Regions from separate parts of the Streptomyces sp. DSM 118878 genome, predicted to be linked through region 2. Evidence: riboswitches for the same ligand, from Rfam matches in the RefSeq annotation. Region 2 holds a riboswitch; the other holds the start of a gene.
What was found. Region 2 has a riboswitch for glycine ahead of gcvT (glycine cleavage system aminomethyltransferase GcvT). Riboswitches for the same ligand answer to the same signal wherever they lie in the genome.

Region 1 (7,506 bases), 4.2 Mb from region 2:
GCCTCCACGGAACGGGCCCTGCGGCACGCCGAGGCCATGCCGATGCCCTGCCAGCCCCGGCTGCTCTCCGTGCCCGAGCTGTACATGCTGACGCTCTGGCTGCACCGCGACTGCACGGACGACGGCGCCGAGGGCCCGCTCGCGGCCACCGATCTGCTGGTGCCCCTCGCGCCCGCGCCGCCCGGCATCGCGGCCCACCGTCCGCACCGGGTGGCCGAGTTGCTCCAGGTCCTCACCCTGCGGCTGTCCCCCAGCCCCCTGTTGAGGTCGCCCGTCTGACGAACGCCGGGCCCTCGCGTCCCTTCGTGCCCCGCTGCCCCCGGCCGCGGGGCACGACGCTGTTCCCACCCAAGTGGACTAGCCTGGCCGGGCCATCCCGAACCACCCGAAGAGGCAGGGGAGTTGGACTGAACCGTTCGGCCGGGTGATACGTCATTAAGCAGTAGGAACCGCTGCCGCGAAATCCCTGCGGATTGACGCCCGTAGGGCAACACTGGGACCGGACCAACTACAACGGGGGGCGGTCATGAGCACCGCGACAAACCGCAGGACAGACGTCACAGCCATCACACCGCAGCGAAAGAACCCTTCCATGTGCCAGCACCAACCACCGTGCCCGACAGCCGACTCCGCCGACCGGGAGGCCGCGCTCCTCGCGGCGAGCCACCCGGAACAGGGCTGGAGCCTGCTGTGCAACGGCGTCCTGCTCTTCGAGGACACCGGTGAGCTGCTGCCGGACGGCCAGATCATCGCCCCGCACCGACCGCTGGGCACCGACCAGATCATGACGGCCGCCTGATCGCCGCCGGCACAGCCGCACGGACGGACATCCCGCGCGATCCACATGATCGCGGCAGACAGCCGAGGGGCCGGCCCGGAGAACACTCTCCGGACCGGCCCCGACGCATGCCCGTGGCGCACGGGCACCGGCATCAGTCCTCGTACGCGTCCAGCGGCGGGCAGGAGCAGACGAGGTTCCGGTCGCCGTACGCCTGGTCGATGCGGCGCACCGGCGGCCAGTACTTGTCCGAGGGGGCGACTCCGGCGGGGAAGACGGCCTCCTCGCGGCTGTAACCGTGCTCCCACTCGCCGCTCAGCGCGGCGGCGGTGTGCGGGGCGTTGCGCAGCGGGTTGTCGTCGGCGGCCCACTCGCCGGAGCCGACCTTCTCGATCTCCCGGCGGATGGCGATCATCGCCTCGCAGAACCGGTCGATCTCGTTCAGGTCCTCGCTCTCCGTCGGCTCGATCATCAGCGTCCCCGCCACCGGGAACGACATGGTCGGCGCGTGGAAGCCGTAGTCGATGAGCCGCTTGGCGATGTCGTCGACGCTGACGCCGGTCGCCTTGCTGAGCGGCCGCAGGTCGACGATGCACTCGTGTGCGACGAGACCGGCGGGGCCGGTGTAGAGCACGGGGTAGTGCGGCTCCAGGCGCTTGGCGATGTAGTTGGCGGAGAGCACCGCGACCTGGGAGGCGCGCTTGAGGCCCTCGCCGCCCATGAGGCGCACGTACGACCAGGAGATCGGCAGGATTCCGGCGGAACCCCACGGCGCCGCGGAGATCGGTCCCACGCCGGTCTCGGGACCGGCGGCGGGCTGCAGCGGGTGGTTCGGGAGGTAGGGCGCGAGGTGCTCGCGGACGCCGACCGGGCCGACGCCGGGGCCGCCGCCGCCGTGCGGGATGCAGAAGGTCTTGTGCAGGTTCAGGTGCGAGACGTCGCCGCCGAAGTGGCCCGGCTTGGCGAGACCCACCAGCGCGTTGAGGTTGGCCCCGTCCACGTACACCTGGCCGCCGGCCTCGTGCACCTCCGCGCAGATGTCGGCGACGTGCTCCTCGAAGACGCCGTGCGTCGAGGGGTAGGTGATCATCAGCACGGCCAGCTCGTCGCGGTGCTTCTCGATCTTGGCCCGCAGGTCCTCGACGTCGACCTCGCCGTCGTCGGCGGTCTTGACGACCACGACCTTCATGCCCGCCATGACGGCGCTCGCCGCGTTCGTCCCGTGCGCGGAGGAGGGGATGAGGCAGACGGTGCGCTGCTCGTCGCCGTTGGCCCGGTGGTACCCGCGTACGGCGAGCAGTCCGGCCAGCTCGCCCTGCGATCCGGCGTTGGGCTGGAGGGAGACCTTGTCGTACCCGGTGACCTCGGCGAGCCGCTCCTCCAGCTCACGGATGAGGGTGAGATAGCCCTGCGCCTGCTCGGCGGGCGCGAAGGGGTGCAGCTGCCCGAACTCGGGCCAGGTGACCGGCTCCATCTCGGTGGTCGCGTTGAGCTTCATGGTGCAGGAGCCCAGCGGGATCATGCCCCGGTCGAGCGCGTAGTCGCGGTCGGCGAGCCTGCGCAGGTAGCGCAGCATCGAGGTCTCGGAGCGGTACTGGTGGAAGACCGGGTGCGCGAGGTAGTCATCGGTGCGCAGCAGGCCCTCGGGCAGCGTGTCGGCGGCGGTGGCGTCGAGCGCGTCCACGTCGGCGTCGACGCCGAAGGCGCCCCACACCGCGCTGAGCTGCCGGCGCGTGGTCGTCTCGTCGCAGGACAGGGAGACGTGGTCGGCGTCGACGAGGTGGATGTTGGCGCCGGCCTCGCGGACGGCGGCGACCAGTTCCGCGGCCTTGCCGGGCGCCCGCACCGTGATCGTGTCGAAGTAGGCGCCGTGGACGACCTCGTAACCGCCGCCGGTGAGCCCGGCGGCGAGCAGCGTGGCATACCGGTGGGTGCGGCGCGCGATGGACTTCAGGCCCTCGGGCCCGTGGTACACGGCGTACATCCCGGCCATGACGGCGAGCAGCACCTGGGCGGTACAGATGTTGCTGGTGGCCTTCTCGCGGCGGATGTGCTGCTCACGGGTCTGGAGCGCGAGCCGGTAGGCCTTGTTGCCGTCGGCGTCGACCGAGACGCCCACCAGACGCCCCGGCAGGCTGCGCGCGAAGTTCTCGCGCACCGCCATGTAACCGGCGTGCGGCCCGCCGAACCCCATGGGGACGCCGAAGCGCTGGGTCGTGCCGACGGCGATGTCGGCGCCCAGCTCGCCGGGCGAGGTGAGCAGCGTCAGGGCGAGCAGGTCGGCGGCGACGGTGACGACCGCGCCGAGCTCGTGCGCCCGGTCGATCAGCGGCTTGATGTCGCGGACGGCACCGGAGGCGCCCGGGTACTGCACCAGCAGACCGACGATGCCGCGCTCGGCGACCTCGGCCGGGATGCCGTCGCTCAGGTCGGCGACGACGATCTCGACGCCGGCCGGCTCGGCGCGCGTCTCGATGACGGCGATGGTCTGCGGCAGCGCGTCCGCGTCGACCACGTACACGCCGTTCTTGACCTTGCCCATGCGCCGCGAGAGGGCCATGGCCTCGGCGGCGGCGGTGCCCTCGTCGAGCAGGGAGGCGCCGGAGGTGGGCAGACCGGTCAGCTCGGCGACCATGGTCTGGAAGTTCAGCAGCGCCTCCAGGCGCCCCTGCGAGATCTCGGGCTGGTACGGCGTGTAGGCGGTGTACCAGGCGGGGTTCTCCATCACGTTCCGCAGGATCACCGGCGGCGTGAACGTCCCGTAGTACCCGAGGCCGATCATGGAGTCCAGGACCTGGTTGCGGTCGGCGAGCGAACGCAGTTCGGCGAGGACCTCGGCCTCGCTGCGGGCGCCGGGCAGGTCGAGCGCCTCGGCGTTCTTGATCACATCCGGCACCGCGGCGGCCGTGAGGTCGTCCAGCGAGCCGTACCCGACCTGGGCGAGCATCTTGGCCTGGGCCGCGGCGTCGGGCCCTATGTGCCGCTGCTCGAAGGGGATGCCCTGCTCCAGTGCGGCGAGCGGGATATGGGTGGCAGTCATTGCGGAGGCCTCCTGGTCTGCACGACCTACGAGGGGTACCTCGGCGCGGGTACCCGGACGGCCTCCCCCTCTGTCATCTCAACCTGAGAGCTTCACCGGCGACACCCTCGACCTGCGAGGACGCCGACCGGCTTTCACCGTCGGTGAGGGAGGATTCCGGGCGTGCCCGCCCGACGCCCGCCCTGCTTTCCAGAGTGACCTCGTCCGTGCGGTACGGGTGCCTGAGAGATTCCGGGGAGGATTTGCTCCTTCGGCGCCTCCGGACCCGCGGTCCGGAGAGCTCTCCCGCACGGGATCAGCAGCCGTCGCCAGCCTACCAGCGAGGACCATGGCCGATCCCTCGAGTGGCCGCCTGCCTCGAAGTGCTCTTTCGTAGTGAGTACGAACGAACAATGATGAGTTGTCCCCATATCCCGGTGTCCGTCACCCCGCGACCAGCTGGAGGGCCCGTGCGAACCGACATCGATCCGCGCAACCTGATCGGCCGCAAGGCGTTCGACCGGAACGGGGCGAAAATCGGCACGATCGACGAGATCTACCTCGACGACGCCACCGGCGCCCCGGAGTGGGCGGCGATACGCACGGGCCTGTTCAGCCGCGACGCCTTCGTCCCGCTGGAGCCGAGCGAACTCGTCGGCGACGGCACCCTCCGCATCCCCTTCGACCGCGCCCTGATCAAGGACGCCCCCGACTTCGGCGTCGGCCGCCACCTCTCCCCGGCGCAGGAGGTCCAGCTCTACCACCACTACGGTCTGGACACGACAGCTCCGCTCGCTCCCCCTGCGGACCTCGATTTCGGCCACGTGGCAGACCAGGACCCGGCCTGACCCGCCCCTCGCGACGAGTCCGCCGGCCGGCCTTCGGCCGTCACCCCCGGTCCAGCGGCGGCCCCCCGTCCACCAGCGGCAGCGGCTCCGCCGGCTCCAGTTTCGGGTCGTCCGTCCTGAACGTGCGCACGCGGCCCGGCTCCGACTGCGGCGTCTCGAAGCGCACCGTCACCCGGCCGAGGCCGCTGCCCTGCACCCAGCCGTGTCCGTACTCGGCGTGCCGCACATCGTGACCGGCCGCCCAGCGGCGCTCCACCGGCGGCTCAGGCGCCTCGGCGGGCTCCGTCTCCGGGCCGAGGACGGCCTCGCCCCGCACCGGCTCCGGCACCTCGTCCGCGGGCTCCGCGACAGCCTCTGCGGCCTGCGCGGCCTCCGCGGCCTGTGCGAAGAGGTCCTCCTGTGTGTAGTCGGCGAGCCCCGTGACGCCCACGCCGAGCAGCCGCACGCCTCCCGTGGTGTCCACGGACTCCAGGAGCCGCGCCGCGGCCTCCCTGACCACCGCGGGGTCGTCCGTGGGCCCGCGCAGCGTCTCGGACCGCGTCAGGGTCGAGAAGTCGAAGCGCCGCACCTTCAGCACGATGGTCCTTCCGGAGTGCCCCGCGGCCCGCAGCCGCTGCACGCACCGGTCGGCGAGCCGCGCGACCTCCGTCCTGACCCGCACCCGGTCGTGGATGTCCACGTCGTACGTGTCCTCGACGCTCACCGACTTGGTGTCCCGCTCGGCCACCACGGGCCGCTCGTCGTGCGCCAGCGCCATCGCGTACAGCGAGACCCCGTGCGCCTTCCCGAGCAGCCGGACGAGCTCGTCCTCCCCGGCCTCCGCGATCTCCTCGACCGTGGTGATCCCGGCCCGCCGCAGATGGTCACCCGTGGCAGGCCCCACCCCGGGCAGCGTCCGCACCGACATCGGCGCGAGCAGCGCCCGCTCCGTGCCCGGCGCGATCAGCACGAGCCCGTCCGGCTTGGCCTCCTCCGAGGCGATCTTCGCCAGCATCTTGCAGACGGCGAGCCCCACCGACCCCGTCAGCCCGGTGACCGCCTTGATGTCCGCCCGCAGCCGCTCCCCCACGGCCCTCGCCGACACCGCGTCGTCCGCGACGCCGCCCGCCTCCAGGTCCACGAAGGCCTCGTCCAGGCTGAGCGGCTCCACCAGGGGCGACAGCTCCCGCAGCAGCCCCATCACCTGCTCGCTGATCTCGCGGTAGAGACCGAAGCGGGGCACGAGATAGGCCGCGTTCGGCGCGAGTCTGCGCGCCTGGCCCATGGGCATCGCGGAGTGCACACCGAAGAGCCGCGCCTCGTAGGACGCCGTGGCCACCACGCCTCGCGGACCGAGACCGCCCACCACCACGGCCTTTCCGCGCAGACTGGGCTTCGCGGCCTGTTCCGCGGACGCGTAGAAGGCATCCATGTCCAGATGCAGGATCGTCGGCGCGCTTCTCACGACGTCGATGCTGCCCTACGCCACTGACAACGCCCCGTCCGCCCGCCTCAGACGGCCTTGTTGCGCCGCCTGGCGAGCTCGTCGGCGGGGTTGTGGCCGATGAGTGTCTCGCCGGTGTCCACGCGCTCTCCGTGCAGCTGGGACAGTGCGGCCTCGACGTCGCGCCACACCACGCCCACGGCGATCCCGAAGACGCCCTGCCCGCCCTGGAGCAGCTCGTGGACCTCACCGGGCGACGTGCATTCATAGACCGTGGCGCCGTCACTCATCAGCGTCATCCGCTCCAGATCGCGGTATCCGCCCTGCCGCAGGTGCTGCACCGTCGTCCGGATGTTCTGCAGGGACACCCCGGTGTCGAGCAGCCGCTTGACGATCTTCAGGACGACGACGTCCCGGAAGCTGTAGAGCCGCTGGATCCCGGAGCCGCCCGCAGCCCGCACACTGGGCTCGACCAGGCCCGTCCGGGCCCAGTAGTCCAACTGGCGGTACGTGATGCCCGCGGCCGCGCAGGCCGTCGGCCCCCGATACCCGATCTGCTCGGAATTCTCCGACGTGGCTTCCCCGCTCCCCTGGACCGCCATCGGTCGTTTCGGAGAGTGATCGGCCGCGCTGCCGTGAAACGGGTACGGGCCACCCACCGCCGTACCGTCGCCGCTGCTTCTCACGCCGACCTCCGTCCTTGACCTGCCTTCTCGACGGTAGGCAGTCACCAGGGGCTCGTCAACGATCGCCACACTCGCCACGCCGAGTGATAATCACCCTGAGAGTGGTTTCGCGTACCCCTCCGCGGGGAAAGGCTGGCCGAATGGCCCGGAGCCGGCCGCCGGAAGCGGCTCACTGGCTGTTGGTGCCGAAGTCCTCGGGGGAGATCTGGTCGAGGAACTCGCGGAACTTCTCCACCTCGTCCTCCTGCTCGTCCGGGATCGCGATTCCGGCGTCGTCGAGGACCCCGTCGCTGCCGTAGATCGGCGTACCGGTGCGCAGCGCCAGCGCTATGGCGTCGGACGGCCTCGCGCTCACCTCCACGCCACTGGCGAAGACCAGCTCGGCGTAGAAGACCCCTTCTCGCAGGTCGGTGATGCGCACTTCGGAGAGCTCCTGGCCCACCGCTTCCAGCACGTCCTTGAAAAGGTCGTGGGTCAGCGGCCGTGCGGGTGCCATGCCCTGCTGTGCGAAGGCGATGGCGGTCGCCTCACCTGGTCCGATCCAGATGGGAAGGTACCGGTCGCCTCCCACTTCACGCAGGAGCACGATCGGCTGGTTGGAGGGCATTTCGACCCGGACACCTACGACGTCGAGCTCGTTCACACAGCAACCCTAGGACGTGGTCGGCAGGTTTGGGTAGTCGGGCACCCGCCGAGTACGGCGCGGGCGGCCATCCGGGCGTCCGAGGACGCCCGGCCGGTCACGGAAGTCT
Region 2 (7,506 bases):
GTCCGCCGAGCCGGCCGCATCGCCGCGCAGGAGCGCTCGCTTGGCATCGACCGCAGCCTGGTCGACCGGGCCGTGCTCGGCTTCGGCGTCATCGATGAGTTCGCGCAGCCGGTCGCGCTCCAGTTGGCGCTGGATGAGGGCTTCGACGTAGGCGGACATGCCGCGCTTGCCGGTGCGTGCCTTGAGCGCCGCGATGGTGCCTTCGTGGAGGGACACGGAGACCGGGCGGACGGGACCTTCGCCGGGAGCGGAGTCGGGAGTCGTGGCCATGGAGCCATATTAACAAAACTCTTGTTATTAGGAAGGGTGATGCTGCGGCGTTGCGGCTCGACCGGAGGCAACGGGACCGTGGTCAGTGCTCGAACCTGCGAAAGCAGGATCTGATGCAGGCCCTGACCAGCGCTGAAAGATACGAACGCGCTGGTCAGGGCCTACGGCATCAGCACTCGATGATGTTCACCGCGAGCCCGCCCCGGGCCGTCTCCTTGTACTTGACGGACATGTCCGCGCCCGTCTCCTTCATCGTCTTGATGACCTTGTCGAGGGAGACCTTGTGGGAGCCGTCGCCGCGCATCGCCATCTTCGCGGCGGTCACGGCCTTCACGGCCGCCATGCCGTTGCGCTCGATGCACGGGATCTGGACGAGGCCGCCGACCGGGTCGCAGGTCAGGCCGAGGTTGTGCTCCATGCCGATCTCGGCGGCGTTCTCGACCTTCTCCGGGGAGCCGCCGAGGACCTCGGCGAGGGCGCCCGCCGCCATCGAGCAGGCGGAGCCGACCTCGCCCTGGCAGCCGACCTCGGCGCCGGAGATCGAGGCGTTCTCCTTGAAGAGCATGCCGATCGCGCCCGCCGCGAGCAGGAAGCGGACCACGCCGTCCTCGTCGGCTCCGGGGATGAAGTTCATGTAGTAGTGCAGGACCGCCGGGATGATGCCCGCCGCGCCGTTCGTCGGGGCGGTGACCACACGGCCGCCCGCCGCGTTCTCCTCGTTCACCGCCATCGCGTACAGCGTGATCCACTCCATGGCGCGGGCCTGCGGGTCGCCCTCGGCGCGGAGCTGGCGGGCCGAGTTGGCGGCGCGGCGGCGGACCTTGAGGCCGCCCGGCAGGATGCCCTCGCGGGACATGCCGCGCGAGACGCAGGCCTGCATGACGCCCCAGATCTCGAGGAGACCCGCGCGGATCTCCTCCTCCGTGCGCCAGGCCTTCTCGTTCTCCAGCATCATCGCGGAGATGGAGAGGCCGGTCTCCTCGGCACGGCGCAGCAGCTCGTCGCCGGTGCGGAAGGGGTGCTTGAGCACGGTGTCTTCCGGCACGATCGGGTTGTCGCCCTCGACCGCGGCCTCGTCCACGACGAAGCCGCCGCCCACGGAGTAGTACGTCTTCTCCAGGACCGGGGCGCCCTCGTGGTCGTACGCGGAGATCGTCATGCCGTTGGCGTGGTACGGCAGGGCCTTGCGGCGGTGCAGGACCAGGTCCTCGTCGACGTCGAAGTCGATCTCGTGCATGCCGAGGAGGCTGAGGCGTGAGCTCTGCCTGATCTGCTCCACGCGGTCGTCGGCGCTCTCCACGTCCACGGTGCGCGGCGACTCGCCCTCCAGGCCGAGCAGGACGGCCTTCGGGGTGCCGTGACCGTGTCCGGTCGCGCCGAGCGAGCCGAAGAGCTCGGCCCGTATCGCGGTGGTGTGGGCCATGAGGCCCTCGTTCTTGAGGCGGCTCGCGAACATGCGGGCGGCGCGCATCGGGCCGACCGTGTGGGAGCTGGACGGGCCGATGCCGATCGAGAACAGGTCGAAGACCGAGATGGCCACGGAACACTCCAAGGGGTGGTTGGTAGACGCCGTTGTCTGCCGGGGTCGTGCAGAGGTACAAGGCGGTACAGGTACAGAAACCGCGCCGGGCGACACGTGGTGCGGGGCACCCTGCTCACCATCCAGTGTGCAGGGTGCCCCGACGTTTCGTACGTACGAACTAAAGCGTACAAAATAGCGGTACGAAACTACTTCAGGCCGGGGTAAAGCGGGTGCTTGTCGGCCAGAGCGGTCACGCGGGCCTTGAGGGAGTCGGCGTCGAAGTCCGGCTTGAGGGCCTCGGCGATGATGTCGGCGACCTCGCGGAAGTCGTCGTCCTGGAAGCCGCGGGTGGCGAGCGCGGGCGTACCGATCCGCAGGCCCGAGGTGACCATCGGGGGGCGCGGGTCGTTCGGGACCGCGTTGCGGTTGACCGTGATGCCGACCTCGTGGAGGCGGTCCTCGGCCTGCTGGCCGTCGAGCTCGGAGTGGCGCAGGTCCACCAGGACCAGGTGCACGTCCGTGCCGCCGGACAGGACGGAGACGCCGTGCTCGGTGACGTCCGGCCGCACCAGGCGCTCGGCCAGGGCGCGGGCGCCGTCCAGGGTGCGCTGCTGGCGCTCCTTGAACTCCTCGGAGGCCGCGATCTTGAAGGAGACGGCCTTGGCCGCGATCACGTGCTCCAGGGGGCCGCCCTGGAAGCCGGGGAAGACCGCGGAGTTCAGCTTCTTCGCGAACTCCTTGCTGCGGGCCAGGATGACGCCGCCGCGCGGGCCGCCCAGCGTCTTGTGCGTGGTGGAGGTGACCACGTCCGCGTAGGGCACCGGGTTCGGGTGCAGACCGGCGGCGACGAGACCGGCGAAGTGCGCCATGTCGACCCACAGGTACGCGCCGACCTCGTCGGCGATCCGGCGGAACTCGGCGAAGTCCAGCTGACGCGGGTAGGCGGACCAGCCCGCGATGATCACCTTGGGGCTGTTCTCCTTGGCCAGGCGCTCGACCTCGGCCATGTCGACCAGGCCGGCCTCGTCGACGTGGTACGGGACCACGTTGAACTGCTTGCCGGAGAAGTTCAGGCGCATGCCGTGGGTGAGGTGGCCGCCGTGCGCCAGGTCCAGGCCGAGGATCGTGTCGCCGGGCTTGGCGATGGCGAAGAGGGCGGCCTGGTTCGCGGAGGCGCCGGAGTGCGGCTGGACGTTGGCGTACTCGGCGCCGAACAGGTCCTTGATCCGGTCGATCGCGATCTGCTCGGCGACGTCGACGTGCTCGCAGCCGCCGTAGTAGCGGCGGCCCGGGTAGCCCTCGGCGTACTTGTTCGTGAGGACGGTGCCCTGGGCCTCCATGACGGCGACCGGAGCGAAGTTCTCCGAGGCGATCATTTCCAGGGTCGACTGCTGGCGGTGGAGCTCGGCGTCGACGGCGGCGGCGACGTCCGGGTCCAGCTCGTGGAGAGGGGTGTTCAGAAGCGACATCACACGGTCCCTATCGGTAATGGTCAGCCGGCGGCGAAGGCGGTGTACTCATCGGCGGAGAGCAGATCGTCCGGCTCGTCCGTGATGCGCACCTTGAACAGCCATCCGCCCTCGAAGGGAGCGGAATTGACCAGCGAGGGGTCGTCGACGACGTCCTGGTTGGCGGCGACGACCTCGCCGTTGACCGGGGAGTAGAGGTCGCTGACCGACTTGGTCGACTCCAGCTCGCCGCAGGTCTCGCCCGCGGTCACCGTGTCACCGACCTCCGGAAGCTGCACGAAGACGACGTCACCGAGCGCGTTGGCCGCGTGCTCCGTGATGCCGATGGTCGACACGCCCTCCTCGGCGGCCGACAGCCACTCGTGCTCCTTGCTGTAACGCAGCTGCTGGGGGTTGCTCATGTCCTGAATTCTCCTGTACGCGGATGGGTGCTGCGGAACGGGGACGGTGTGCGTGGGGTCACTCACGGCGCTACGGTGCCGTGGCCCCGCGCACCGAGTGTCACTTCTGGCGCTTGTAGAACGGCAGAGCCACGACCTCGTACGGCTCGTGGGTGCCGCGGATGTCCACGCCCACGCCCCGCGTCCCGGGGGCGGCGTGCCCGGCGTCGACGTACGCCATGGCGATCGGCTTGCCCAGCGTCGGCGACGGGGCGCCGGAGGTGACCTCGCCGATGACCTTGCCGTCGGCGACCACGGGGAAGCCCGCGCGCGGCACCCGGCGGCCCTCGGCGACCAGACCGACCAGCTTGCGCGGCGGGGCGGTCTCGGCGCGCTCGGCGGCGGCCGCGAGGGCGGCGCGGCCCAGGAAGTTCTCCGACTGCGAGGTCTTCTCGAACTTCACGACCCGGCCGAGACCGGCGTCGAACGGCGTGAGCCCGGCGGTCAGCTCGTGCCCGTACAGCGGCATGCCCGCTTCGAGGCGCAGGGTGTCGCGGCAGGAGAGGCCGGCCGGGACCATGCCGACCGGCGTGCCCGCCTCCATCAGCGCGCCCCACAGCTTCTCCGCGTCACCGGGGGCGACGAAGAGCTCGAAGCCGTCCTCGCCGGTGTAACCCGTACGGGCGATCAGCGCGGGGACGCCCGCGACGGTGCCGGGCAGGCCCGCGTAGTACTTCAGGCCGTCGAGGTCGGCGTCGGTCAGGGACTTCAGGATGCCGGGGGACTCGGGGCCCTGGACGGCGAGCAGCGCGTACGCGTCGTGGTCGTCGCGGACCTCGGCGTCGAATCCGGCCGCCCGGCCGGTCAGCTCGGCCAGGACGGTCCCCGCGTTGGAGGCGTTGGCGACGACCATGTACTCGGTCTCGCCGAGGCGGTAGACGATCAGGTCGTCCAGGATGCCGCCGTCCTCGGCGACGATCATCGTGTAGCGGGCGCGGCCGAGACCGACGGAGCCGATGTTGCCGACCAGCGCGAAGTTCAGGAAGTCGACGGCCTCGGGTCCCGTGACCGTGATCTCGCCCATGTGGGAGAGGTCGAAGAGGCCGGCCTTGGTGCGTACGGCGTTGTGCTCGTCGCGCTCGCTGGCGTACCGCAGCGGCATGTCCCAGCCCGCGAAGTCGGTCATGGTCGCGCCGAGCGCGCGATGCACGGCGTCGAGGGCGGTGAGGCGGGGGGCAGTGCTCATGAAGGGAACTCCCAGGGCATGACGGGCGAGGTCGATCCTCCCCATCTGTCATCGGAACCTGAGAGGTTCGCCGCGAGCGTCCCGGCTTCGGGACGTCCGGCTTGCACCTTGGGTGGGACCGTGGAAACGGTCCGCTTTTCAGATGTGCCTCGCCCGCGCGGTACGGGGCCTGAGAGATTCAAGGGAGGGACTTGCTCCTTCGGCGCCCCAGAACGTCATACGCACAACGTCGTACGACGGCTGCTGGGAACTCTCCCGCGCGGATTCAAACGGCCGGTATGGAGTTGCGGGCACATCATTGCACGCGACTCCCGGGAGGGGGACCCGTGGCCCTGGACGCCCCCTTTTGGGGCACCTCGGACCTGGGCACCCTTGTGCCGCATTACCTTCTCTTTACACTTGCCGGGGAAAGCAGTACGTGACAGCTACGGGGAGGCCGATCACGGTGCGCAGCAGGACCAGTGGCTATGCCACGACCACGGGGGTGGCGCTGCCGGGGCAGGCCGCCGCCCCGCCCCGGGAGAGCTGCGTACCGCTGCTTCCGGTGGCCGTCGTCCGGGACCTGCGGCAGCGGGCGGGACACAGCCCGCACCGCCTCACCTTCGACGAGGGCGACCTGGTCGTCGTCTCCGGGCTGCCCGGTGGCGGAAAGTCGACGCTGATGCGGCAGGCCGTCACGGGTCCGCGTGTCGACTCCCAGGACACCCGCGACCGCTGGGCGGCGCGCATGCCGCGTCACCTCCCGTACGCGGTGTACCGCCCCCTCGTCCGCCTCGCGCACTACGCGGGACTGCGCCGCACCCTGCGCTCGGGGGTGAGCGTCGTCGTGCACGACTGCGGCACCCAGACCTGGGTGCGCCGCTGGCTGGCCCGCGAGGCGGCGCGGCGCGGCAGGACGCTGCACCTGCTCCTCCTCGACGTGCCCGCGGACACCGCGCTGGAGGGCCAGCGCGAGCGGGGGCGCGGCGTCTCGCGGTACGCGTTCGCGCGGCACCGCAGGACGATCGGCCGCCTGGTCGGCGACGCCGAGCGGGGCGAGCTGCCGCGCGGCTGCGGCTCCGCGGTGCTCATGGACCGCGCGGCGGCGCGGGTGCTGCGGGGGATCGCCTTCGACCGCTGAGAGCTTGTGTCATAGCCCGGCCACGACACAGGCTCCGAGGACCACGGCGGCGCCCGGCGGCGTTAGGGTCGAGCCGCAGGCAGAGCGGTCGCGAGCAGGGGTTGGACTGATGGATTTTCCGGGGCAGGCACAGGCACACCCGTACGTCGGATGGCCGGGCAACGAACTGGAGGAGGTCCTCGCGGCCTCCCTCGGCGCCCCGGCGTCGGCCGGTGGCCGCATCATCGAGGTGCTCGGCCGCAGCCAGGTGTGGATCCCGCTGCCGAACGGCGGCGGCCCCGACAGCGGCACCCTCGACCTGCCGACCCTGGAGATCGAGGGCCAGGCGTACGTCCCCGTCTTCACCTCCGAGCAGCAGTTCCGCCAGGCCCTGGGCGACGCGGTCGACCGCATGGGGTGCACGGTGGCGCCCGCGGTGGAGTTCGCCCGCGGCCTGCCGCCGCAGCTCGGCATCGCGCTGAACCCGGACGGCACCGTCGGCGCCCCCCTGCCGCCCCCGGCCGTGGCCGAGCTCTGCCGGACGGGGCGCACCCCGCTGGACGGGCCCACCACCGGCGGCCGGGTCCGTCTGTACGAGCCGGACTGGCAGCAGGACCCGGTGGACTTCCTGGCCGCCGCCGCGCGGGAGTTCGAGGCGACGGGGGTCGTGCTCACCGCCCGCCGCTGCCTGGCGGCCATCGAGACCGACGAGCCCACCCTCTTCGTCGGCGTCGAGCTGACCACCTTTGAGGGCAACGCCCGCGAACTGCCGATGGAGGCCCTCGGCCGCGCCCTCGGGCAGGTCCCGGTGGCCTGGCCGGTGAACCTCGTCCTGCTCGACGTGGCGCAGGACCCGGTGGGCGACTGGCTGCGCGCCAAGGTGCGGCCCTTCCACCTCCAGGGCTGAACGCATATCAGTACGCGCCGGGCCCGTGGCCGCGTACGTCAAGTCCGCGCAGGGATCGACGCTTAAGCTGGTTGCATGACCCCGCCGGGGCACATGGCACACCGGCGTCTTCGGGGTCGATCGGGTCCACCAGGTTCATCGTGAAGGGGCGGTTACGGGTGAGTGCGTCGGGCACGGCCGCGACAGGGCAGGTCGAGCAGATGCTGCGCCAGGTGACGCCGGGGCGTTACGACGCGTACGAGGCACTGCTGCGCGCGCTCGCCGCCGACGAGGTGTGGATGCTGCTCTGGCACGGCCAGGCGGGATCGCCCGACGCCCAGTACGGGAACATGGAGGTCGAGGGCCTCGGCTACGCGCCCTGTGTGACCTCCGCCCAGGAGCTGTCCGCCAGTGGCTGGAACCGTGGCCATGAGGTGGTGCGCGGCATCGACGTCGCCCGCACCCTCTACCCCGACCTCTACGGCCTCTGGCTCAACCCGCACGCGCCCGGCGGCGGCGTCGGCATCCCGTGGCTGGATCTGCGCCGCATCGCCTGCGGCCTGGACCTCCTGCCCGCAGGACCGCTCAGGCTGACCGAGCCGGCCATCGAGATCCCTCAGTTCTACGCCCTGCT

Region 1: linked by a shared signal. The riboswitch ahead of gcvP (aminomethyl-transferring glycine dehydrogenase) and the one ahead of gcvT (glycine cleavage system aminomethyltransferase GcvT) in region 2 are both predicted to bind glycine.

The regions. Positions count from the first base shown of each region.
Region 1 is NZ_CP193622.1:1,792,205-1,799,710, forward strand. It holds gene ACRAKF_RS07590 (hypothetical protein) at 1-279, shown strand, start outside; gene ACRAKF_RS07595 (DUF5999 family protein) at 593-799, shown strand; gene gcvP (aminomethyl-transferring glycine dehydrogenase) at 933-3,818, opposite strand; glycine riboswitch at 4,018-4,116, opposite strand; gene ACRAKF_RS07605 (PRC-barrel domain-containing protein) at 4,268-4,645, shown strand; partial or broken gene ACRAKF_RS07610 (DNA polymerase IV) at 4,564-6,089, opposite strand; gene ACRAKF_RS07615 (MerR family transcriptional regulator) at 6,137-6,754, opposite strand; gene ACRAKF_RS07620 (bifunctional nuclease family protein) at 6,924-7,397, opposite strand; gene ftsR (transcriptional regulator FtsR) at 7,495-7,506, opposite strand, start outside.
Region 2 is NZ_CP193622.1:6,040,371-6,047,876, forward strand. It holds gene ACRAKF_RS26945 (hypothetical protein) at 1-270, opposite strand, end outside; gene ACRAKF_RS26950 (L-serine ammonia-lyase) at 440-1,810, opposite strand; gene glyA (serine hydroxymethyltransferase) at 1,999-3,261, opposite strand; gene gcvH (glycine cleavage system protein GcvH) at 3,285-3,662, opposite strand; gene gcvT (glycine cleavage system aminomethyltransferase GcvT) at 3,763-4,887, opposite strand; glycine riboswitch at 4,923-5,035, opposite strand; glycine riboswitch at 5,036-5,155, opposite strand; gene ACRAKF_RS26970 (AAA family ATPase) at 5,327-6,007, shown strand; gene ACRAKF_RS26975 (enhanced serine sensitivity protein SseB) at 6,117-6,893, shown strand; gene ACRAKF_RS26980 (enhanced serine sensitivity protein SseB C-terminal domain-containing protein) at 7,052-7,506, shown strand, end outside.